Regions from separate parts of the Companilactobacillus allii genome, predicted to be linked through region 1. Evidence: predicted binding sites of a transcription regulator. Region 1 holds the regulator's gene; the other holds the start of a gene.
What was found. Region 1 encodes LexA, which represses DNA repair genes until DNA is damaged. Its sites were predicted from a motif close to CNAACANNTGTTNG; they were not measured.
Positions count from the first base shown of each region.

Region 2: a site for LexA is predicted at 3,519-3,532, ahead of uvrC (excinuclease ABC subunit UvrC). Genes of this name have one in related genera too.

Region 1 is NZ_CP019323.1:1,751,562-1,764,527, forward strand. It holds gene smc (chromosome segregation protein SMC) at 1-170, shown strand, start outside; gene ftsY (signal recognition particle-docking protein FtsY) at 186-1,610, shown strand; gene ylxM (YlxM family DNA-binding protein) at 1,613-1,954, shown strand; gene ffh (signal recognition particle protein) at 1,967-3,406, shown strand; gene rpsP (30S ribosomal protein S16) at 3,493-3,765, shown strand; gene rimM (ribosome maturation factor RimM) at 3,836-4,354, shown strand; gene trmD (tRNA (guanosine(37)-N1)-methyltransferase TrmD) at 4,354-5,079, shown strand; gene rplS (50S ribosomal protein L19) at 5,198-5,551, shown strand; gene lexA (transcriptional repressor LexA) at 5,623-6,246, opposite strand; gene BTM29_RS08610 (DUF896 domain-containing protein) at 6,385-6,627, shown strand; gene BTM29_RS08615 (YneF family protein) at 6,692-6,919, shown strand; gene purE (5-(carboxyamino)imidazole ribonucleotide mutase) at 7,163-7,648, shown strand; gene purK (5-(carboxyamino)imidazole ribonucleotide synthase) at 7,641-8,762, shown strand; gene purC (phosphoribosylaminoimidazolesuccinocarboxamide synthase) at 8,772-9,476, shown strand; gene purS (phosphoribosylformylglycinamidine synthase subunit PurS) at 9,486-9,734, shown strand; gene purQ (phosphoribosylformylglycinamidine synthase subunit PurQ) at 9,734-10,411, shown strand; gene purL (phosphoribosylformylglycinamidine synthase subunit PurL) at 10,412-12,619, shown strand; gene purF (amidophosphoribosyltransferase) at 12,604-12,966, shown strand, end outside.
Region 2 is NZ_CP019323.1:2,095,410-2,108,375, reverse strand. It holds gene BTM29_RS10445 (MgtC/SapB family protein) at 88-741, shown strand; gene BTM29_RS10440 (hypothetical protein) at 864-1,346, shown strand; gene BTM29_RS10435 (IS1182 family transposase) at 1,343-3,001, opposite strand; gene BTM29_RS12895 (SPJ_0845 family protein) at 3,255-3,407, opposite strand; gene uvrC (excinuclease ABC subunit UvrC) at 3,603-5,420, shown strand; gene BTM29_RS10425 (PTS fructose transporter subunit IIABC) at 5,528-7,471, opposite strand; gene pfkB (1-phosphofructokinase) at 7,487-8,410, opposite strand; gene BTM29_RS10415 (DeoR/GlpR family DNA-binding transcription regulator) at 8,411-9,163, opposite strand; gene obgE (GTPase ObgE) at 9,365-10,639, shown strand; gene BTM29_RS10405 (acyltransferase family protein) at 10,654-12,576, shown strand; gene rnz (ribonuclease Z) at 12,592-12,966, shown strand, end outside.

The sequences.
Region 1 (12,966 bases):
TAAATCGTTATGATGATAATACTGAATTTATTGTTATTACTCACCGTAAGGGTACAATGATGAATGTAAATCGTTTATATGGTGTAACTATGGAAGAATCAGGTGTTTCCCGAATGCTATCAGTTGAAGTTCAAAATCTACATAATAACTTAGCTTCGTTTAACAATTAAAAAGGAGATTAAAGTATGGGACTTTTTGATCGAATTAAGAAGGCTTTCACCGGTAAAGATGATGATGAAGAAAAGAAATCTACCGAGGAAAGTATAGAGAAACAAGAATCAACTGAAGATACAAAAGAAGATGATACTCAAACCCTTGAGAACGTCGATAATAATGAAGTAGAAAAACCAGTGGAACCTACTGAGAAATCTACAGATGAACCTGGCGAAAAATCTATTGAAACCACAGATTCTGAAGATGTTTCCAAAAAATTGGATACTACTAATACGGATGAAGTTACAAAAGTTAAAGAAGAGGTTAAACCGCATACCTCTGAGCCAGTCAAAGAAGTAGAGTCTAATACTAGTGTTCAAGAAGAACCTGAGGATATAGAATCCGAAAGTGACTCTTCAGAAACAATTACGGATACTACAACTACATCAGAGAGTCCAGCGGAATCAGATGAATCTACAGATGAAGACGAAAAGGAAAAATCTGAAGAAAAAGATGTAAAAGAATATGATGAGGGCTTAAAGAAGAGCCGGAATTCATTTAGTACTAGATTTAATCATTTTTTGGCTAACTTTAGAAGTGTCGATGAGGATTTCTTTGATGATCTAGAGGAGCTTCTTATCGAATCAGATGTTGGATATGAAACAGCTATGCGTATATCTGATGAGTTACGTGAAGAAGTTAAGTTGGAGAATGTTAAAAAAAGATCAGATGTTTCGGACGTTATTGTACGTAAATTGGTTGATATGTACGATGAAGAGGGAAAAGAAGAAGATAACTCTTTAAAATTTAGTACAGATAAAGTTCCAACAGTATTTTTGTTTGTTGGAGTTAATGGTGCTGGCAAGACTACGACAATTGGTAAGTTAGCCCACAGATATCAACAAGAAGGTAAGAAAGTTCTTTTGGCTGCTGGAGATACATTTAGAGCCGGAGCAATTGAACAACTTCAAGAATGGGGTCGTCGTGTTGATGTACCTGTTGAAGCAAGCAAACCTCAAACTGATCCAGCATCAGTAGTTTTTGATGCTGTTAAGCGTGCAATTAATGAAAACTTTGATATATTATTGGTAGATACTGCAGGTAGATTACAGAACAAAGAGGGCTTGATGCGTGAACTTGAAAAAATCAAGCGTGTGATCACTCGTGAATTACCTGAGGCGCCTCAAGAAGTATTGTTAGTTCTAGACGGTTCAACTGGCCAAAATGCCTTAAGTCAAGCCAAACAATTTAATGAGACCACTGAAGTTTCAGGAATTGTTTTAACAAAGATTGACGGAAGTTCACAAGGTGGTATTGTATTAGCAATCAGAAATGAATTGCATATTCCAGTTAAGCTAGTTGGACTTGGAGAACAGATGGATGATTTACGTGATTTTGATCCAGAGAAGTTCATCTATGGATTATTTAAGGAACTCATTGTTGGTTCTGGTAAATAATTATGGATATTGATGAGAATACTAAAATTAATTTGTTATATAATTTTTATCATGCATTACTTACAAAGAAACAAGATCAATATGTAGATTTGTATTATGTTGAGGATTTTTCTCTAGGTGAAATTGCAGAGCAACTTAAGGTTTCTCGTCAGGCAGTTATGGATAACTTGCATAGATCAGTTAGTCTATTAGAATCATTTGAAGTTGAGCTTGGACTAATTAAGAAGACGCAGGAAATAGATGATATTTCTGGAAAACTTGAAAAAGTCGTTTTGGCAAGATATCCAAACGATAAAGAATTGTCCAAATTAGTTAAACGTATTTCAAAAATAAATGAAAAATAATGGGAGCAAAAAATGGCTTTTGAAGGATTAAGTGAACGACTACAAAAAGTTTTTTCTTCACTAAAGGGTAAAGGAAAACTTTCTGAAGACGATGTTCGTACTGTAATGCGTGAGGTTCGTATGGCTTTACTTGAAGCCGATGTTAACTTTGACGTTGTAAAGAGTTTTGTTAAACAAGTTAGAGAACGTGCTTTAGGTTCTGAAGTTATGGATAGTTTGACACCTTCTCAACAAGTTATCAAAATTGTTGACGATGAGTTGACCAAATTAATGGGGGACGAAGCAGTTCCTTTAAATAAGTCTCCACACATACCTACGATTATTATGATGGTTGGTCTGCAAGGTGCCGGAAAAACTACAACAGCTGGTAAATTGGCTAAGTACTTAATGGCCAATGATAATGCCAGACCGATGTTTATTGCTGGGGATGTTTACCGTCCTGCTGCTATTGAGCAATTGAAAGTGGTTGGAGAGCAAGTCGGAGCACCAGTCTATGATGAAGGTACTGATAAGGACCCTGTTGACATTGTTCGTAATGGATTAAAGCAGGCTGATGAAAATAAAAATGATTATGTAATTATCGATACTGCAGGACGTTTGGAAATTGATGATAAATTGATGGATGAACTATTGCACATAAAAGAATTGGCACATCCAGATGAGATCCTTTTCGTTGCTGATTCAATGACTGGTCAAGTGGCAGCTAAGGTTGCACATGGTTTTGATGAACAATTAGATATCACTGGTGTAGTATTAACTAAATTAGATGGTGATACTCGTGGTGGTGCTGCACTTTCAATTCGTTCCGTGACTGGAAAGCCAATTAAGTTTATTGGACAAGGTGAAAAATTAGATCAATTGGATGTATTCCATCCTGATCGTATGGCTGATCGTATCTTGGGTATGGGTGACATGCTTACTTTGATCGAAAAGGCTCAGACAGATTATGACGCTAAACAAGCAGAAGATATGGCTGAGAAGATCAGAGAAAATAGTTTTGATTTCAATGATTTTATTGATCAAATGGATCAAGTCCAAAAGATGGGTCCTCTTGATGAAATAATGAAGATGATTCCAGGTATGGCTAATAATCCACAACTTGCTAATGTTAATATTGGTGAAAAGGATATTGATCACTTAAAAGCAATTGTTTATTCAATGACACCAAAGGAACGTGAAAATCCAGATTTATTGAATCCGTCGAGAAGACGTAGAATAGCCAGTGGTTCTGGTCGAAATATTCAAGAAGTCAATCGTATGATCAAGCAATTTAAACAATCCCGTGACATGATGAAACAAATGAGTAAGGGAAATATGTCAGGTATGGATCAGATGATGGGCGGTGGAATGCAAGGTAAATTAGGTAAGATGGCAATGCATTCTATGGTTAAAAAACAAAAGAAGAATAAGAAGAAGCGTTTGAAGAAAATCAAGCGTTTTAAATCAAAATAAAAAAACACAGGGTGTAAAGAAAAAAACTTTACACCCTGTGTTTTTTTGTGTATACTAACAAAGTTAAGTATTTAGGAGGAAATCAAATGTCAGTTAAAATCAGAATGAAACGTATGGGTAGTAAGTTAAGACCATTTTATAGAATCGTTGTTGCAGATTCACGTGCACCACGTGATGGCCGCTTTATCGAACAAGTTGGTTACTACAACCCAATTTCACAACCAGAAGAAATTAAATTAGATGATGATAAGATTATGGACTGGTTACAAAAAGGTGCACAACCTTCAGATACAGTTCGTAACTTACTTAAGACACATGGTATTATGCAAAAGTATCATGAAAGTAAATATTCAAAATAATGAATAAGTAAATTGGGATCAGATAAAACTTTGTTTTATCAGGTCCTATTTATTTATCATGGAGGATTCAATGACTGAAGAACTTTACAGAGTGGGTACAATTGTTAATACTCACGGTATTAAAGGTGAATTAAGAATTATTCCGATTACAGATTTTCCAGAGGAAAGATTCAAAAAAGGTGCTAATCTTTTTTTGCGTCAATCTGGTAAAAAAGATAAAAAACTTATTGTTGAATCATCTAGGAAACATAAGAATTTTATTTTAATTAAGTTTGAAGGCTATGATAATATCAATGACGTCGAACAATATGTTAAATCGGAATTATTCTCTGGTAATGAAACAAAACCTAAACTTAATGATGGCGAATTTTTCTACAGTCAAATAATTGGATTAACCGTTGTTGATCCTAATTTGGGTGAAATTGGTAAAATAAAAGAGATAATTGAACTTGGTCCTAATGATGTTTGGGTTGTTAAAGGTCCAAAATACAAGGAAGTTTTAATACCTTATATTGCAGATGTTGTTAAAAAAGTGGATCTCGATGCCAAAAAGGTGGATGTCGAAATTCCGGATGGATTGATAGATTAATGGATATTACAATTTTAAGTATCTTCCCTAGAATGTTTCAATCTTTGGATGAATCATTGATAGGTAAGGCTCAAGAAAAAGAATTAGTTAACATTGATGTTGTAGACTTTAGGGATTTTACGACTAACAAACAAAATCACGTTGATGATGCTCCATATGGTGGTGGAGCAGGGATGTTACTTCAAGCTCAGCCGATTTATGATGCTATGGATTATGTTGAAACTAAGAAACCCGGTAAAAAAAGAGTTATTTTGCTAGATCCAGCAGGTAAAACATTTAATACCAATATGGCTAGAGATTTTGCTAAAGAAGATCAGTTGGTATTTATCTGTGGCCATTATGAAGGTTTTGATGAGCGTGTAAAGGATTTGGTTACTGATGAGGTGTCAATCGGTGATTATATTTTGACCGGTGGTGAGTTACCAACGATGAGTATGATTGATGCTACATTACGTTTTGTACCAGGTGTTTTGGGCAATTCTGTTTCTGCAGAGGATGAATCATTTTCAAATGGTTTATTAGAGTATCCTCAATATTCTCGACCTGCTGATTTCAGAGGCAAGAAAGTACCTGAAGTATTAACAAGTGGTAATCATGAGAAAATTCGTTTATGGCGTTTGGAGCAATCTTTGAAGAAAACTTTGAATAGACGTCCAGATTTATTGGAAGATGTTGAATTCAGTAAAGAAGAACGAAAAATATTAAATGATATAAAATCAAAATAATAGTTTACAGTTAAAATCAAATAATGTATTATTGTAAGAGTGTTTGAACACATATTAACGATATTCCGCTGTATATTCTTTAAGATATATAAGAGTGTCGAATGAGGAGAAGCTTTAAATGAAGAAATTAATTCAAGATATTACATCAGAACAATTACGTTCAGATATTCCTGACTTCCGTCCTGGAGACACAGTTCGTGTCCATGCTAAGGTTGTTGAAGGTTCACGTGAACGTATCCAATTATTCGAAGGTGTTGTAATTAAGAGACATGGTTCTGGCGTTAGTGCTACATATACTGTTCGTAAGATCAGTAGTGGTGTTGGTGTTGAAAGAACATTCCCATTAAACACACCACGTGTTGAAAAGATTGATGTTGTAAGACATGGTCGTGTACGTCGCGCTAAACTTTACTATCTACGTGATCGTAAAGGTAAGGCAGCTCGTATCAAAGAACGTCGTCGCGATATCTAATGACTTTAAAAAAGATGCCTTAGGTATCTTTTTTTTTGTAAATAAAAAAGAATGCCAAAGGCATTCTCAAATTAAAATATTTCTGGACGATATAGTCCAACAACTTTTCCTAAAATTTCGATATTATCCAAAATGATTGGATCCATCGTATCGTTTTCAGGTTGTAGTCTGAAGTGTCCATCTTCACTGTAAAATCTTTTACAAGTGGCTTCAATGTCTTCAGTCATTGCGATTACTATTTCGCCATTATTAGCAGTATGTTGTTCATGAACGATTACTTGGTCACCATCCAAAATACCGATATTTATCATACTTTCACCGTGAATTTCTAGCATATATAATTCACCGGAATCGCGGTTTAAGTCAGGTGGTAAAGGGAAGTAGCCCTCTGGGTTACGTTCTGCTGTAATAGGTTGGCCTGCAGCAACTGCACCTAGAATTGGAATTTGTTTTGATTTTATACCAATTGAATTAAGACCAGCAACTGTTAATTCGATAGCTCTAGGTTTTGTTGGATCACGCTGGAGATATCCCTTTTTCTCTAGTCTTGATAAGTGACCGTGAACCGTTGATGTTGATGAAAGGTCAACTGCTTCACATATTTCTCTAACTGTTGGCGGATATCCATGTTCGTCTAAATAATCATGGATACATTGTAAAATTTGGGATTGTTTAGATCCTTCTGCTTTTGACATTAGAACACCTCATTGTTAATATCTTAGTTAGATTGTATCAGAATAATGATATAAATTCAAACAAGTGTTCGGTATAATAAAGAGAGATCAAAAAAATATTAATTTGATTCTCTAGTATTGTTTTAGGAGATAATGTTTATGAAAGAACAAGAAAAGCTTATTGCTGAAATTAATGAATTGGCACATAAGGCAAAAGCTGGAACAATTACGCACGAAGAAGAGCATCAGCAAGAAGTTCTAAGGAAAAAATATTTAGCAAATTTCCGAGCTGGTTTCAGACAACAAATCGAGACTATGCGCGTGTTTGATAAAGAAGGAAAAGAAGTTACACCAAATAAAGTTAAAGAAATTCAACGTAAAAAAGGATTACGTGACGATTAGTCCTTTTAATTACATTAAATTTTTTGTATCATTATAAGATGTATGGAAAGGGTGAACAATAGATATGGGAATAACAATCGCAGTTGGTATTATAGCTTTATTAGTTGGTGCAGTCGGTGGTTTCTTTGCAGCAAGATATTACATGAAGAAATACTTCGAAGATAATCCACCAATTAATTCTGATATGATTAAGCAAATGATGGCTCAAATGGGACAAAAGCCTTCACAAAAGAAATTAAATCAATTGATGAGTTCAATGAAAACTCAACAAAAGAAAAGCAATAAAAAATAGTTTATAGATTATAGGTCACACGAGATTATTAAATTAATCTTGTGTGACCTATTTTTTTATATAAGGAAAACAAATTACAGCTAAATACGAACTAATATAATTATTTACTATTAAAATTTTCTTTTTTAAAGCGTATCCACGAATAATAATTAACTGTATCAATATAAATGTACGTATTTTGGTTGAAAGATCAAAAAAAAACTGATATTATTTGTTTACTAATAAAGAAAGGGTAAACAAATAATGAAAGACGTTGCAATAATTATGGGATCTATCTCTGATTTAAAGACAATGAATAAGACTGTCGAGACGCTAGAGAAATTAGAAGTTAGTTATGAACTTAAAGTGATATCTGCGCATAGAATGCCACAAGAAATGCTTTATTTTGCCTCTCAAGCTTCTCAAAGACATTTTAAAGTAATTATCGCCGGTGCGGGTGGAGCAGCACACCTACCCGGTATGGTGGCTTCCTCGACGATACTTCCAGTTATAGGTGTACCCGTTCAAACTAAAGCACTTAATGGTATGGATTCATTATTATCGATTGTACAAATGCCTAGTGGTGTTCCTGTGGCTACTGTAGCAATTGGAGAGTCAGGAGCTATAAATGCTGCAATTTTAGCAACTAAAATTTGTGCTCTTGAAAATAAAGAATACGAATCAAATCTTATTAAGTATCAAAAGCAAATGCATGATAATTCTGTTGAAAGTGGGAAGAATCTTGAATAATCAAATTTTATCTGGTTCGACTATCGGAATTATTGGTGGTGGTCAATTAGGACAAATGATGTCTTTATCTGCCAAAGAGAAAGGGTACAAAGTAATTATCTTAGATCCTCAACCTAATTGTTCAGCAGCACAGGTTTCGGATGAACAAATAATCGCTGAATATAGCGATTTAAATGCATTGATTGAATTAGCTAAAAAAGTGGATGTTTTAACATATGAATTTGAAAATGTTGATGCAACGACAATAAAAGAAGTTTCCAAATATACTTATATCCCACAAGGCACTAAGGCCTTGGAAGTAACTCAAAATAGAATTTTTGAAAAAGATTTTTTAGAGAAAAACGATTTTCCAGTAGTTCCACATGAAGTCGTCAGTAGTATTGAAGATTTTACAAAGGCTATCGATGAAATAGGCGCACCTTCAATAATTAAAACCATTCGTGGTGGATATGATGGAAAAGGACAAATTAGAATTAGTTCTACCAATATAAGCGGTATTGAAGATCTCATTTCTTCTGGGGAGTGCATTCTAGAAAAAACAATTATTTTAGAAAAAGAAGTATCGGTTGTTGTTTCTAGAAATGTTGATGGGCAGACTTCTCTTTTTCCTGTGATCGAAAATATCCATCGTGAGAATATACTTCATTTGAGTATATGCCCAGCACGAATTAGCAGTGTTATGGCTGAAAAAATTCAGTTTATTGCTGAAGATATTGCAAATAAGTTAGAACTTGTAGGTACTATGTGTGTTGAATTTTTTATTTCGAATACGGATGAATTGTTTGTTAACGAAATTGCACCTAGGCCACATAACTCAGGACATTTAACGATTGAAGCATGTAATATTTCACAGTTTGATGCACATATTTTGGGTATTTGCAATTTACCTATGCCTAAAATCAAGCAATTTAGTCCAGCCATAATGGTTAATGTATTAGGTCAACATCTTGAAGAATCTAGAAAAAGTGTTTTTAACCATGTTGAGTGGAATTTACATGATTATGGAAAATCTGAAATAAAACACAATAGAAAAATGGGACATATTACGATTTTGACAAAGAATTTAGATGAATCTATAAATAAAATTGAAAAAAATTCAATTTGGGATAAATAGGGAGAAATTATGAATAACGATTTGATTTATTCAGGCAAAGCTAAGGACTTGTTTAAAACCAATAATGAAAATGAATTGTTAGTGGTATATAAAGATCAGGCTACAGCATTAAATGGTAAACGTAAGGAAATAATTCCTGGTAAGGGTGTTTTAAACTGCAAGATTTCCACATTGGTATTTAATTATTTGATTAAAAATGGAATTGAAACACACGTGATTAAGAATATTTCTGATCATGAGCAATTAATAAAGAAGACTGAAGTAATTCCACTCGAAGTTGTTTTGAGGAATCGAGTTTCTGGAAGTTTGGCTAAAAAGTTCGATTTAATGGACGGAGAAATGCTTGAAGAGCCAATTATTGAATTTTATTTCAAGAGTGATGAATTAGGAGATCCATTTATCAATGATTCACAAGTATTATCACTACATATTGCGAAGCAAAAAGAGATTGATTTTGTTAAAGATCAGATATTGAAGATCAACCAATTATTAATTCCATTTTTCAGTAAAGCAAATTTAGATTTAATTGATTTTAAATTAGAATTTGGACGTATCGATGGAAAAATTATTTTGGTTGATGAATTCTCACCTGATAATTGTCGTTTATGGGATCAAACAAGTCATAATTCTTTGGATAAGGATATTTTTAGACAAAAAAAAGGTGACTTGGCTGTCACTTATAAAAAAGTTCTAGATAGAATAATTGCTGAATAGGAGAGAATCATGATACTTGTAAAGGTGTATGTTACTTTGAAAGATTCTGTTGTTGATGTACAAGGCGAGGCTGTTAAGGATGCTATTCACAGTATGAATTATAAGGATGTTCTCGATGTTAGAATTGGAAAATATTTCGAAATCAAATTTGATGATAGAAGTAATAATTTAAAAAGTGAAATCGATTCAATCTGTGACGATCTGTTAGCCAATCCAAATATTGAAAGTTATCGTTATGAAATTGTGGAGGCTAACTGATGAAATTTGCTGTAATAGTCTTTCCTGGTTCTAATTGTGATATGGATTTATATTATGCAATTAAAGATGGTATTAAAGAACAAGTTGAACTAGTCAGTTATAAGGAGACTTCTCTAGATGGATACGACGGTATTTTAATTCCTGGTGGATTTTCATACGGAGATTACTTACGTAGTGGAGCTATTGCAAGTCATGCGCCAATTATTGAAGAAGTAAAGCGTTTTGCAGATCTTGGTAAACCAATCCTAGGCATTTGTAATGGATTTCAAATATTGACTGAAATTGGGTTACTTCCAGGAACATTGATTAATAATCGTCAAAATAGGTTCATTTGTGAGGACGTTGAATTGATAGTTAAAAACGAAGCCACTACATTTACTAATAAGTATAAAAAGAATGAATCAATTACCCTTCCCGTTGCACACGGTGAAGGTAGATATTATTGTGATAATAAAACTTTACAAGAACTAAAAGAGAATAATCAGATTATTTTTGAATATACGTCTGATATAAATGGAAGTGTCGGAAGAATTGCTGGTATAACCAATAAAAAGAAAAATGTATTAGGAATGATGCCTCATCCTGAGCGTGCAATCGAATTAATACTAGGTTCCAAAGATGGATTGAAACTTTTCCAATCAATGATTGAGAACATGAAAATAGAGGTGCAATCATAAATGAATGAACCAACTCCGAAACAAGTTCAAGAAGAGAAAATATATAGTTCATGGGGATTAAGTGATTCTGAGTATAAATTAATCAGTGAAAAGATTCTTGGTCGCCTTCCAAATTATACCGAGACTGGTTTATTTTCAGTTATGTGGAGTGAACATTGTTCTTATAAAAATTCAAAAAAGGTTTTGAGAAAGCTACCTAACAAAGGCCCAAGGGTATTAGCGGGACCAGGTGAAGATGCTGGGATCATTGATATTGGTGATAATCAGGCTGTTGTATTTAAAGCTGAAAGTCATAACCATCCCTCTGCAGTTGAACCTTATCAAGGAGCTGCAACCGGTGTTGGTGGGATTATTAGGGATATTTTTTCAATGGGTGCAACTCCAATTGCACTTTTAAATAGTTTGAAGTTTGGACCAATTAATAATAATCAAACTAAACATTTGGTTAAAGAAGTCGTTGCTGGAATTGGTGGATACGGGAATTGTATCGGTATTCCTACAATTGGTGGAGAAATAGCTTTTGAAAACTGTTACGAAAAAAATCCACTCGTAAATGCTATGTGTATAGGTTTGTTAGATAATACTCAATTCAAACATGGACAAGCTAGTGGAAGTAACAATCTAATTGTCTACGTTGGTGCAAAGACAGGTAGAGATGGTATCCATGGGGCTACTTTTGCCTCTGATGAATTTTCAAACAAAAAAAAGAAACAGCGTTCTGCTGTTCAAGTTGGGAATCCATTTATGGAAAAGCTATTGATGGATGCGTGTGTTGAAATTATTCATGAGCACTCAGAATGGATTTTGGGGATTCAAGATATGGGTGCAGCAGGATTGGTTTCTTCTACAGCGGAAATGGCATCAAAAGCTAAAAGTGGCCTAATTCTTAATTTGGATAATGTACCTCAACGTGAGTCTGATATGACTGCATATGAAATGATGCTTTCAGAGTCGCAGGAACGTATGGTTCTTTGTATTAAACCAGAATTTGAAAAAAGAGTACTGGAATTCTTTTCGAACTTTAATCTTGATGCGGTTGTTATTGGAAAAGTTATCGCTGAAAAACAATATAAGATATATCACGAAGACAAGCTTGTGGTCGACATACCAGTAGATAGTTTGGTTAAGGATGTACCAGAATATGATCATAAAGGTATAAAGCCAAAACGAATAATTGAAAGTAAGAAACAGTTTATTCCAACGATAGATTCATTTAAAGATACATGGCTAAAAGTATTATCGAGTCCAACGATTGCATCCAAAGAATATCTATATAAAACATATGACGCACAAGTTAAGAGCAATACAGTAGTTAAACCCGGATCTGACGCAGGTGTTATACGAATTAGAGGAACAAAAAAAGCAATTGCTTCAACCAACGACAGTAATTCACGATATGTTTATGTTGATCCGTATATTGGTGGTCAAATTACAGTACTAGAAGCCGCCAGAAATATTGTTTCTTCAGGTGGGGTTCCAGTCGGAATCACTGACTGTTTAAATTATGGGAATCCAGAGGACCCTGAGATATTTTGGGAACTAGATCAAAGTGTTCAGGGAATTGCAGATGCTTGTGAGTTTTTAAATGTTCCAGTTATTTCAGGAAATGTATCTTTATACAATGAATTCAATAAAGAAGCAATTTATCCAAGTCCAATGGTTGGTATGGTCGGATTAATTGAAAATATTGATAATATTACAACATCATATTTTAGGAATTCTGGAGATCTGATTTATTTACTTGGTGCTACAAATGACGATTTCAATGGTTCCGAAATTCAAAATATTCAATTAGGAAAAATTGAAGGTTCATTAAATAACGTTGATTTAAAAATTGAAAAGAAAAATCAAGACTTGATCATAGAAGCCATTAAATTAGGATTATTGGAAAGTTGTCATGATTTATCTGAGGGTGGATTAATAACCGCTCTATCAGAATCAGCGTTTAAAAATAGATTAGGCTTTAATATTCAAACAGACATTTCGACAAGAAACATGTTCTCTGAGACACAATCTAGATTTCTTGTAACTGTAAATAGTAAAAATAAAACTAATATTGAATCATTATTCAAGAGTAATTATGAGTGTCTAGGATTCGTAAGTAGTGAACCGATTTTCACCGTTAAGACTCATGATGATGAATTGGACTTAGAGTTAAACGATGTATTTAGTAAGTGGGAAGAGGCCATACCATGTTTAATGAAATAAGTAGTTTACATGAAGAATGCGGAGTTTTTGGTGTTTGGGGTGCTGATAATGCAAATTATCTGACATACTTAGGACTTCATAGTTTGCAACATCGTGGTCAAGAGGGTGCAGGGATAGTCACCAATGAAAATGGTAAACTGCACAGTTATCGAAATCTTGGTTTATTGTCGCAAGTATTTGCCAACAAACAAAGATTGTATGATCTTGTCGGTAATGCAGCCATTGGACATGTCAGATATTCAACCGCTGGTGAGAACAAAATTGAGAATGTTCAACCTCTACTCTTTGACTTTACTGATGAGCAATTTGCACTAGCACATAATGGAAATCTTACTAATTCGATTACT
Region 2 (12,966 bases), 340 kb from region 1:
GTGTTAAGGTAATATTAGAGGTGGAGTGATTTGAGTTTACATTTGGATTTATTAACAATTACAATTCGGTTGCTTTTGGCAACCTTAATGTCTGGAATCATAGGTTGGGATAGAGCACACAAACATCGACCAGCCGGAATTAGGACACATATTCTGGTTTGTCTAGGTGCATGTATAATTGCTATGATCCAAAAGGAAATTGGATTTAATGCAATTGAAATGGCACGACAATTTCCTGCATATAAGGGGGTTATCAGAGCTGATGAAGCTAGATTAATTGCTCAAGTAGTAAGTGGAATTGGATTCTTAGGTGCTGGGACTATTATTGTGGAACATCACTCAATAAAGGGATTAACAACAGCTGCTAGTTTATGGGTAGTCGCTTGTTTAGGCCTGGCAGTCGGAATGGGTAATTATCTAATTGCGGTCGCAAGTTTTGTAGTAGTCTATGGTGTTGTGGCATTTTTAAAAAGAATTGTTCGTGTCAATCCACTTAAAAAAGTTGAGATCCAGTATCTTGATAAAAGAAAAGGTAAGAAATTCATTACGAATTATTTTAAGGAAAATTCAATCGATATTACTAATATCAATTTTAGAGCAAGTAAGGCTTTGGACGGTACTTATACCTATACGAATGTTTATGAGATTAAATTGCCCCATGACATGAAATATGTCGATGTCGTTGAAGGAATCTCTGCAGGAGAAAATATTACGAAAGTTCAATTGATTAATTTGGGTTAAATTATTTTTGTGATTTAATTTTATTTGTTTGTAGTATATTCCAATATTTAATTACTTAAATAACAAGATAATGTTGAAATAAGTAAACTCGTCTGATAAAGTTTTTTTATTGGGGGAATTTAATGGTAAAAAGGATTACTGCTATTTTACTATTCTTATTTTTTATTGCAGTCGTGGTGGTTATGAATTTTGGCACTTTTGATCAAGGGGTTCAAAAAGTAAGGCAAGATTCTAAGGACTTATCAAGCCAATTAACTGAAACCGAATTTCGTTCGAAGATGAATAATTATATTTATGTATCTTTTGATAATATGTACGATAATCCACAAATTTATAAGAATACTAAAATTTATCAGAGAGGACTAGTTTTAAAGTCTGATAGTGATTTTGTAATAGTTTCGCTTGATAGAAGTGATCATTCCAAAGATGTTAAGATAAAGTACGACTTGAGTACTTTATCAAAAGGGATGTCTAGAATAGAAGTTGGTTCAAGTATCAAATTTTTTGGAAAATTTAATACCGTTGAGAACTATACAAATGAAAAAGGAAGAACAATTACTAGACCAGTAATTAATGCAAACTTTATTCAGAGTATTGATTCTTAATTAAAATAGACAATAAAAATAGAGCTTGTGACAAAACTCCATAAAAAATAAGACCAGAACTTGGAAATCCGAAGATTTCCTGTTCTGGTCCTTTTGTTTTTTAAAGAAAAAGCCATTCTTTTGGCTAGTTTTCCCATATTCATTGCCATTAAGGCTAATCCCATTTGGCTTTTGACTTTATCAGTTCCACGAACCGTGAACCTGGTAAAATGCAAATAAGCCTTAAGGTGTCCAAAAACCGGTTCTACATCGATTTTTCGTTGGGCATATATTTTTGCCCCAACTTTACCATAAAGCTTCTCTCGTTCATGTGCTTTGAAATATTCCCATTCAGAATTAATATAAATATATCTGACACCTCCACTTTTATTAAATGCCGCATCAATTATTTCTTGATTCTCATCTTTTGATTCGGCTTTATAACAACGAAACTGTCTTTTAAATTTATATTTATCGGTTCTAATAGTAACTCTTAGAAAGTTGAATCTAACACCGTTGGGATCAATGTAATAATCATCGATATCATGGTAGTCCCAGTTTAGAACTTTCTTTTCATCTGATTTCCATTTACGACTATTTTCCTTGAGCATCGTACCGTAAGGAATCAAGGAAGTTTGGTCTAGTAATTCATCTTCAATATATCTGTAGTTAGATTCTGAACCATATCCTGCATCAGCCACTATGAAACGTCCTAAAACTCGGTGGGTCTCCAGAGTTTTGAGGAATGGAATCAAGGTACGAGTATCGGTTGGATTCCAGAACAGATCATAATCCAAGGTAAATTGATTACTAGTGGCAATCTGTAGGTTATATCCAGGTTTCAGTTGTCCGTTTTGCATTGGGTCTTCTTTGACTCGCATGAATGTAGCGTCATGGTCAGTTTTTGAAAAGCTATTACGTTCACCAAAAATCTTCATATCTTCTGAATATTTATCATGCTTCTCACTGATATGTTTTGTCTTGTTTAACTTGGATTTCATTATTCTCCGCACCCGCTTCGCAGGGTTAGGAGAGATTTTCTTGGTTTCTTCTACTTTTAAATCCAATTGTTCAATTCGTTCTTCTAACTTAGCAATAGTCAAATCTAAATTATCATAGTCCATGGGTAATGATTCTGAAAAGGCAGTGGTTTCAACTTCTTTTATTTCATTTAGAATGACTTCAGCTTTTTCGCGGTTTAAATCATCATAATGAATGATTTTCTTCTTCCAGACAAACGAATATTTATTGGCATTCGCCAAAATCTTGGTCCCATCAATAAATACACAATCGTCAATCAAGTTATGTTCAACTAAAAAGCTACGCATAGATTCAAAACTTGATTGAATCATCTCCATAGCTTCGTCGGAAACTATAAAGCGTGCAATTGTGCGATATGAAGGAACGTGTTCTTGAGTCAACCAACGTGCATAGATATTCTCGCGAGCTTCTCGCTCAATTTGGCGACAAGTGTAGCGACCTCTAAGATATGAAAATAGTACTAATTTTAGGACGGCCCGCAAATCATATTCACGCGGACGTCCTGTCTCATAACTATCGTGAAACTCAATAGATTCCACTAATTCATTGATATAATACGCTTCGTGATCTTTCTCTGGAATAAATTCGATTGCCATATTTAAACTTGTCTGATTTATGTTATAATTATTGAACATAATTTGGAACATCCTTTCGAGGGTGATTTCGTGGAGTATCGGTGTTCGGACCGGTGCTCTTTTTTTATTATTCTTTTATTATACAAGAAGAGCCTTCATACGGAAACCGAACGTTTCTGTATGAAGGCTCTTTTAATGTAGAGTTATGTCACAAGCTCATTTACTTATCAAAAGGGTTTTAATCTTTGTAACGGACAGTAATTATAAATGGCATTCTCTTCAATGTAGGATGAAGAGTTGAAAATATGAGAAGTTATTTTTTACTTTTAGAATCTTTATCGTTCTTGGAAGATTTCTTATCCGCAGTATCTACTCGATCTACGTTTTTTTTGACATCATCGGGAAGTGAGGCAAATTTATCAAATAAACTACCAAAATTCTCTTCGCGTTTCACTGTTAAGCCCATCGGTATCAGCCCCTTTCAGGTTGAATTGTTCTCTATATTTAATTAAATACATTATAAGTCCTTTTGAACCAAAGCACAAATAGTTACTCTAAATTTCTTCAAAATATTATATGAACGTTTGTTCTTATTGGTGGACAATATCCAATAAGTATATTTTAATTGACGTAGAGTAATGTTTAGAAAGGAGATATTTTTTTGGCAACAGAATATCTTGAACATAAATTAAGTCTATTACCACCACGTCCAGGTTGCTATTTAATGAAAGATATAAATTCGAAAATCATTTATGTTGGTAAGGCTAAAAATCTAAAAAATCGTGTCCGTTCTTATTTTAAGAGTTCACATGAGGGTAAGACTGAGCGATTAGTTTCTGAAATTTGTGATTTTGAAACAATTATTACTTCTAATGACAAAGAAGCATTCTTGTTGGAGATTACTTTGATTCAAAAACATCAACCTTATTATAATATTAAATTAAAACGTGGTACCGGCTATCCTTATATTAAAATAACCAATGAACGCGATCCTAAGATGGAAATAACAGGTTTAGTCAAGAAAGACGGTGCCTATTACTTTGGACCATACCCTAATGTTTGGGCAGCTACTAATACTTTGAACTTTTTGCAAAAAGTATATCCACTCAGACGTTGTCAGGGTAATTTAGGTCGGCCTTGTTTGTACTATCATATGGGACAGTGTCTGGGGGCTTGTTTCCAGGAAGTACCTCGTGAAAAATATGATGGTCAAATTGAAAAAATCAAGAAGTTTCTTGGTGGTAGCGTTGGGGAAGTTAAGTCAAATTTAGAGGCAAGAATGGAAACTGCTTCTGGGAAAATGGAATTTGAACGAGCAGCGGAACTACGTGATCAGATCAAATACATTGAGACTACTGTTGAAAAACAAAAGATTATTTCAAACGATAATACACCACGTGATATTTTTAATTATTATGTTGAAAAGGGTTGGATTTCTATCCAAATTTTCTTTATACGACAAGCTAGATTGATGAAACGTGAGAAAAAGGTTTTTGCTTGTATAAATACGCCTGAAGAAGAATTATCGACTTTTATTTTGCAATTTTATAATAGAAGGAACCAAGTTATGCCAAAGGAAATTCTTGTTCCAGAGGATTTAGATAAGGATACCTTGTCACAGGTCTTAGATATACCGTTTAGAACCCCACAGCGTGGTCAAAAGAAGGATCTAATGGATATGGCAGCGGATAACTCTAAATTGGTGTTACAAGAGAAATTTCGCTTGATGGAACTTGATAATCGTCAAACATATGGAGCCCAAAAACAAATATTTGACTCGTTGAATTTGCCATATGGACATGTAATTGAATCGTTTGATCATTCTCATATTCAAGGTACCAATCCAGTGTCTGCCATGGTCATGTTCCAAGATGGCCGGCCTGAGAAGAGCGGTTATCGAAAGTATAAAATCAAAGGTGAGGTCGAACATCAATCCGGTGCTGATGAAGCCGCTAATACACGTGAGGTTATTTATCGTCGATATTCTCGAGTTATTAAAGAAGATGGTAACCTTCCGGACTTAATTCTAATGGACGGTGGAATTATTGAACTTCGTGCTGTTATGGATGTTTTGCAAAATGAATTAGGAATTAATATCCCAGTTGCAGGTATGGTTAAAGACAATCACCATAATACTTCGCACTTAATATTTGGTGAAGATGGAGAAATTGTTGCGTTAGATCGTAAAAGCCAAGGATTTTACTTATTACAGAGAATTCAGGATGAAGTCCATAGGTTTGCGATTACCTTTCAACGTAAAACTAGAAGTAAAAATGCTTTATCATCAAGACTTGATGGGATTCAAGGAGTTGGACCAAAGACTCGCAATAAGCTATTAAAGAAGTTTGGTTCAGTTAAAAAAATCAAAGATGCTTCAATTGATGATTTTACAGATTTGGGTATCTCAAAAACTACTGCACAAACGATCAAAATAACTTTGGCTAGTACTAATTTTCATAAGAAATATTCTAAGGGATAAAAAGCGTTCAAAACTGTTTATTTACTATAAAACAACAGTTTGAACGCTTTTTTTAGTTTGATTCAAAATAAAAAAACATCTACCAATTTGGTAGATGCTTCAATTAATTATTTACTCTCAACTTTTTTAGCAGGTTTCCAAATTCCATAGATAACTCCAGAAATTACGGCACCTATTATTACGGCTAACAAGTACATTAAAGGCTTATTTGCCAATGGTGTAACGAAGATACCACCGTGAGGAGCAGGTACGTTAACACCCCATAGTTGTGTCAAACCACCACCGATTGCTGAACCAATTACACTTGATACGATAACGTGAAGTGGATCTCCAGCAGCAAAAGGAATTGCACCTTCAGTGATGAATGAAAGACCTAGAACATAATTAGATAGTCCAGCTTGTCTTTCTTGTTCAGTAAACTTGTTCTTCCAGAATGTTGTAGCAATGGCAATTGCTAGAGGTGGAATCATACCACCAACCATAACGGCAGCCATTAAAGCACCATCTTGTGTTGCAGTAAATGTACCAATAGCAAATGTATAAGCAGCTTTATTAAATGGGCCACCCATATCTATAGCCATCATACCACCGAGCAATGTACCAAGAACAACGGCATTACCAGTACCCATTGTTTCTAGGAATGCTGTGATTGCGTGATTAACTACGGCGAAGACTGGATCGACTGCGAAGTACATAATAGCTCCGACAATCAAAAGACTTAAAACAGGGTACAAAAGAATTGGTTTCAAACCATCCAATGACTTAGGAAGATTCTTGAGCGATTTCTTTAAGAAAATAACAGTCCAACCAGCGATGAAACCAGCAAGTAGACCACCGATAAATCCGGCAGGACTCTTAGATGAAACAAATGAAGCAGTTGCTTGTGATGCCATATAACCACCAACGAAACCAGGTAGTAAAGCAGGACGATCACCAATTGAAACGGCGATATAAGCAGCTAGAACAGGGATCAAGAAGCTAAATGCATAGTTACCAACGTTGTTAAAGAATAAGAACCATTGTGAATGTGCACCAACTGAGCTCTCAAGTAGAAATGAGATGGCCATCAGGATACCACCACCAACAACGAATGGAAGCATATTTGAAATACCATTCATTAAATCAGCGTAAATTTTTGACCAAAGTGACTTTGATTCAGCTGAATCTTCATCATCTGAAACAGCTCCACCCTCAGAATGAAAAACAGGAGCTTTTTGTTCAGTAGCCAAATTGATTAATTCTTCAGCTTTGTTAATACCATCTGAAACTGGACGATTAACTAGATGCTTGCCATCAAAACGAGGCATATCAACTTTTTTATCGGCTGCAATAATAACACCAGCGGCACGACTGATTTCACTAGATGTTAACTTATGTTTAACACCTTCAGAACCATTTGTTTCAACTTTAATATCCACGCCCATTTTTTCGGCTTGTTCTTTAAGAGCAGCTTCAGCCATGTACGTATGAGCAATACCAGTTGGACATGCGGTTACTGCAACAACGAAGGGCTTTTCGTCTTCGTTAGAATTATTTTCAGCGGCTTTATTTTTAGCAGCTTGTTTGGCCTCATCAGCTTTATCCTTAGCTTCTTTAGCAGCCATTGCATCATCAAATAATTTTTGAACCTCATCTTTAGTTGTAGCTTTTTTCAAATTAGCAACTAAATCTGGATTGATCAAAAGTGATGATAAAGCAGCAAGTGCTTGTAAATGTAAATTGTCCGCACCATCTGGGGCAGCAATCATAAAGAATAGGTAAGCAGGTTGACCGTCTAGAGATTCATAGTCAATTCCCTTAGCACTCTTAGCAAAAAGTACAGTAGCACGTTGTACAGCCTTATCACGGGCATGTGGCATGGCAATCCCATCACCAATACCGGTACTTGTTTGCGCCTCACGTTTTAAAATATCTGATTTATATAAATCTTTATCATTAATGACACCAACTTTATAATACTTGTCAACCATTTCCTCAATAGCTTCTTCTTTAGTTGTAGCTTTAAGGTCCATGATCATAGCGTCTTTTAGTAATAATTGTTTAAGATCCATCAATAAGTCCCTCCCTTAACTTAATTCCGAAATACTGATAGCTTTGTAAACTTCGTCAATCTTTTCTTTAACAGCAATATCTTGACTGAATGCAGTTGCAGATCCACAAGCAGCTCCAATGTGGAAGCTCTCAATAGGATCGTTGTTCTTCATAAATGTTCCAGCAAATCCAGCAATCATTGAATCACCGGCTCCAACGGAGTTAATTACAACACCCTTTGGTGCATTAGCCTTATATGCGTGATCCTTTGTTACTAGTAAAGCTCCATCACCAGCCATTGAAACTAAGACATGTTTGGCACCTTTATCCAATAGCTTTCTAGCATGGTCGATAATTTCTTGATCAGAATTAAACGTTGTATTGAATAACTCGGCCAATTCATGATGATTTGGTTTAACGACTAGGGGATGTAGTGGTAGCGTGTCTAATAATGCTTGTCCAGTTGTATCAATGACAAAGTCTGCGCCATTTTCTTGAATCATCTTGGCAATATCTAAGTAGAATGTATCGGGCAACTTCTTTGGAAGACTACCTGACATAATCACTACATCACCAGTTCCTACGGATTCAAGTTGTTTTAAAAATGAAGTTTTTTCTTCGTTTGAAATAGCAGGACCAGTACCATTTATCTCAGTTTCTTCATCTTGTTCAATGGCATTTATTTTTACGTTGATACGAGTGTCTTCATGAACATTTGTAAAATCAGTTTTGAGTTCATGTTGAGATAATAAACTCTTGAACATCTCTCCAGTTGATCCACCAACAAATCCTAAAGCTGTTGAATCAATATTTAATTCCTTGAGGATTCTGGAAACATTAATTCCTTTTCCCCCTGGTAGTTTAACGTCACTAGTTGTTCTGTTAACTTTACCAGTTGTTAAATCCTTCAATTGTAGTACGTAATCTATTGAAGGATTAGCAGTGATTGTATAAATCAATTAATCTACCTCCATAACTTTAGTTTTCTTATTTAGTGATCCAGATTCTTTTTCTGGTAGTTTGTTTGTAATTAAGGTAGCATCTTGTAAGTCAGCAAATTTACTAAAGCTGACTTGACAATACTTAGAACTATCAGAAAGGATGAAGGTCTGATTTGACTGTTTCATTGCCAGTTGTTTGATAGCAGATTCCTCAGGGTCAGGTGTTGTGTATCCTGATTCAATTGAAAAACCGTTTGTTCCTAAGAACGCTTTATCAAAGTGATACGTTTCTAGTGTCTGAATCATTGATGAACCAACCAGTGCTTTGGTAGATGATTTTAATTTTCCACCAGGCAAGAAAGTTTCGATGTCGTAATCAGCCAACATTGATGCGTTGTCAACACTATTTGTGATTACAAGTAAGTCTTTGTGTTCAACTAGATAAGGAATCATAAATTGAATTGTAGTTCCGGAGTCTAAGAAAATAACTTCTTGGTTTCTAACTTCGCCAGCGGCTGTACGTCCAATACTTTTTTTCTCATCTAAATGAACAGTAGCTTTTTGTGAAAGAGCAGGTTCTTCGTGTAAAGAAATTACATTTTGCGCTCCACCATGAATCCTTAATAACTTGTGACAGTTTTCTAAATCTTGTAAATCACGTCTTAAAGTGGATTCGGATGCCCCTGTGAGGGGAACCAAATCATGCAATTTAACAATATTATGAATTTTCAATTGTTCGAGTATAATTTGTTGTCTCTCTTCAGTAAGCACTTACATTTCACCTTACGAGAACTATAATACATCAAATTCATTCAAAATCAACCAAATTCAGTCAAATTCTTTCAAAAAACTTCAATAACGATTAAATTGTTTCGATTTGCTTAAACAATTTGTTTATAATCTAAGTATTATGATGTCTATTTTTGTGCTAAAATTTAAAAATGATAACTATGAGTAGAAAGGGGAGTTTTAATGTTTGTAGATAACGTTAAAATCACCGTTAGATCTGGTAAAGGTGGAGATGGAGCAGTAGCCTTTCGCCATGAAAAATATGTTCCACTAGGTGGACCAGCAGGAGGCGATGGTGGTCGCGGAGGAGATATTATTCTAAAGGCACACGAAGGTATGAACACTTTGATGGACTTTAGATACAAACGTATCTTTAAAGCACAACCTGGTCAAAATGGTCAAATAAAGGGTATGTATGGGCATAAAGCTGATCCAGTTTACATTGCAGTGCCTGCTGGAACTTCAGTATATGATGAAGATTCTGGTAAATTAATAGGTGATTTAATTAAACATGATCAAGAATTAATTGTTGCTAAGGGTGGTTCTGGTGGACGAGGCAATATTCATTTTGCTAATTCAAAGAACCGTGCACCTGAAATAGCTGAAAATGGAGAACCTGGACAAGATATTAACTTGCGATTGGAATTGAAGTTGATTGCTGATGTCGGTTTAGTTGGTTTTCCATCAGTTGGTAAGTCTACTTTATTATCAGTAGCTACTTCAGCAAAGCCTAAGATCGCGGCTTATCATTTTACAACGCTTTCACCTAATCTAGGGATGGTTAAACTTGATAACGGTCAAGATTTTGTTATTGCTGACCTTCCTGGACTTATCGAGGGTGCTTCAAATGGAGTAGGATTGGGAATTCAATTTCTACGACACGTTGAACGTACTAGAGTAATTCTTCATCTAGTTGATATGGATCCAGAAAATGGAAGAGATCCATACGAAGATTACTTGGCTATTCGTAAAGAACTAGGTAATTATGATGAGAATGTTTTGAAGAGACCAGAAGTAATTGTTCCAACCAAACTTGATATTCCCGGCTCTGAAGAAAGACTCGAAGAGTTCAAAAATAAACTACCAGATGATGCTGATATTTTTGCTATTTCAAGTATTCAACACACTGGTATTAAAGATTTAATGAATCACACTAGTGAAGTACTATCAAATGTAGAACCAATTCATCTAGATGTTCAAACGGATGAAACCAAAGAATATAATTATGAGGCTCAAGCCGATAAGTTCACCATCGAAAAAGAAGATGAACACAGTTATATTGTTAAAGGTAAAGATGTCGAGTTACTTCTACAAAGAAGTAATTTAGATCATCAAGATGGAATTATGAGATTTGCTCGTCAGCTTAAAGGTATGGGAATTGAAGATGGTCTTATGAAAGCTGGCGCACAATCAGGGGATTCAGTTACAATTCTTGATTTCACTTTTGATTTTATTTAGGGGTAAAAAGTATAATGAATAAATCACCAAAAAGAAGATATATAAGCGGCTTTGACGGATTACGTACATTAGGTGTTATAGGTGTCATAATGTATCATTTAAATCCTAATGTCTTTTCCGGTGGATATTTAGGAGTTCCAATCTTTTTCTTGATATCAGGTTATTTAATTACTGATCATTTCTTTAATACTACTGATTATGGTGGTAAATTTGATTTAAAGAATTTTTATTGGAAACGTGTTAAACGTTTATATCCAGGCATGTTGTTTGTGTTACTAGCTTCCGGTGCATACATTTTCTTCTTTTTAAAGAATTTATTGTATCACTTAGATCAAATTGTCTTGACTAACGTTTTGAATGTGTACAATTGGTGGCAAATTTTTAATGGACAATCATATTTTGAAAGATTTGCCAATAATGAGTCACCATTTACACATTTATGGACATTGTCAATTGAGGGCCAATTCTATATTATTTGGCCTTTATTGTTGCTATTATTCATAAAATTCGGTGTTAAGAAGAGTCGAATCTTTGGATTTACTATGGTAGTTTCTATTATTTCAGCAATTTGGATGGCTATCTTGTTCAAGCCAGGTGTTGATCCAAGTAGGATATATTATGGTACGGATACACGTCTTTTTTCTATTTTAATGGGATGTGGTTTGGCTATTATCTGGCCTGCGGAAAAATTGAAATCAGGACTAGAAAAAAGTGATAAGCTCAAATTAAATTTAATTGGTGCGTTATCAATTGCACTATTAATTTTGATGATATTTACGGTTAAGGATAATGATCCATTTCTATATCGTGGCGGAATGTTTATTTTTACATTAGTCACATGTATTTTGATAGCGGTATTAGCTCATCCTGATTCTTTTTGGAATAAGGTGTTGTCCAATAAGGTATTTCACTATATTGGAAGTAGAAGTTATGGACTTTATTTATATCAATTTCCAGTTATGATCTTCTTTGAATCAAAGTTTAAGAACATAGCAGATCATCCGATTCTTTATCCAGTAATTGAAGTTATTCTTATAATTTTAGTAACTGAGTTCTCATTTAGATTCGTTGAACAACCATTGGCCCACGCAAATTGGCAATCCATCAAGAACTTTTTCAAGAGTTCTCTGGGATACCAAAAGGTTATAGCAATAGTTGTTGCTTTCATAACAGCTACTGGTTGCTATAGTGTTGTCCAAGCTGTTGATGCACCTAATCCTAATGTTAACCACAGTCAATTGGCTAATAAGATAAATAAAAATGAAAAAGCTACGAAGAAAAAGAATCAAGAAGCAATTAAGAATTTAAAGAAGAATAAGAATAAAAAGGCCACAAGTGAAGTTAGTGCTGCTGACATGGCCAGATATAAGAAACAGGCTAAAGAAGCTCCGATTAACCAAGATTTTGAAAAGTATGGTTTAACACAAATTCAGTTACAAAGATTAAAGGATGTTCCTCTAACTGCAGTCGGAGATTCAGTCATGGCAGATGGATCTGATAACTTCTTGAAGTTGTTCGATGACAAAAAAGTTGTTGTAGATGCAGCTGTGAGTCGTCAATTAGATGCAAGTATGGCAATATTGCAAAATTATAAAGATCAGGGTGTTTTGGCACCTAATGTTTTAATTGGTCTAGGTACAAATGGACCATTCAATTTACAACAGGTTGATCAAGTAATGGATCTTGTTGGACCTCAAACACACGTATATTGGATCAATGTTCATGTACCAACACGTCCATGGGAAAAGACGGTTAATAGCGTCTTGAATCAGGCAGACAGCAAGTATAAGAATTTGACTGTTATTGATTGGAATGATTATTCAAATGGACATACTGAATGGTTCTATGACGATAATGTTCATCCTAATCCAGAAGGTTCGATGTATTATACTTCGTTTGTAGCAAGGGAAATATTAAAAGACTTAGATAAAAAGTAGAATAGGATTTTTTATATGGAATTAGAATTTTTAGGAACAGGTGCCGGTGTTCCATCAAAAAGCCGAAATGTATCGAGTACAGCACTTAAAATGTTGGATGAGAGAAATGAAGTATGGCTCTTTGATGTGGGTGAGGCTACGCAACATCAAATTTTAAGGACAACGATTCGACCTAGAAAAATCGCTAAAATCTTTATTACGCATTTGCATGGTGATCATATCTTTGGTTTGCCAGGTTTATTGGCCAGTCGTGCTAATCAAGGTGGTCTTTCACCTCTTGAAATATATGGACCAGTTGGGATTAAGGAATTTGTAGAGACATCCTTAAAAGTCACTGGCAGTAGGCTTAACTATAGGATTAAATATATTGAGCTAAAAGACGGCGGTGAA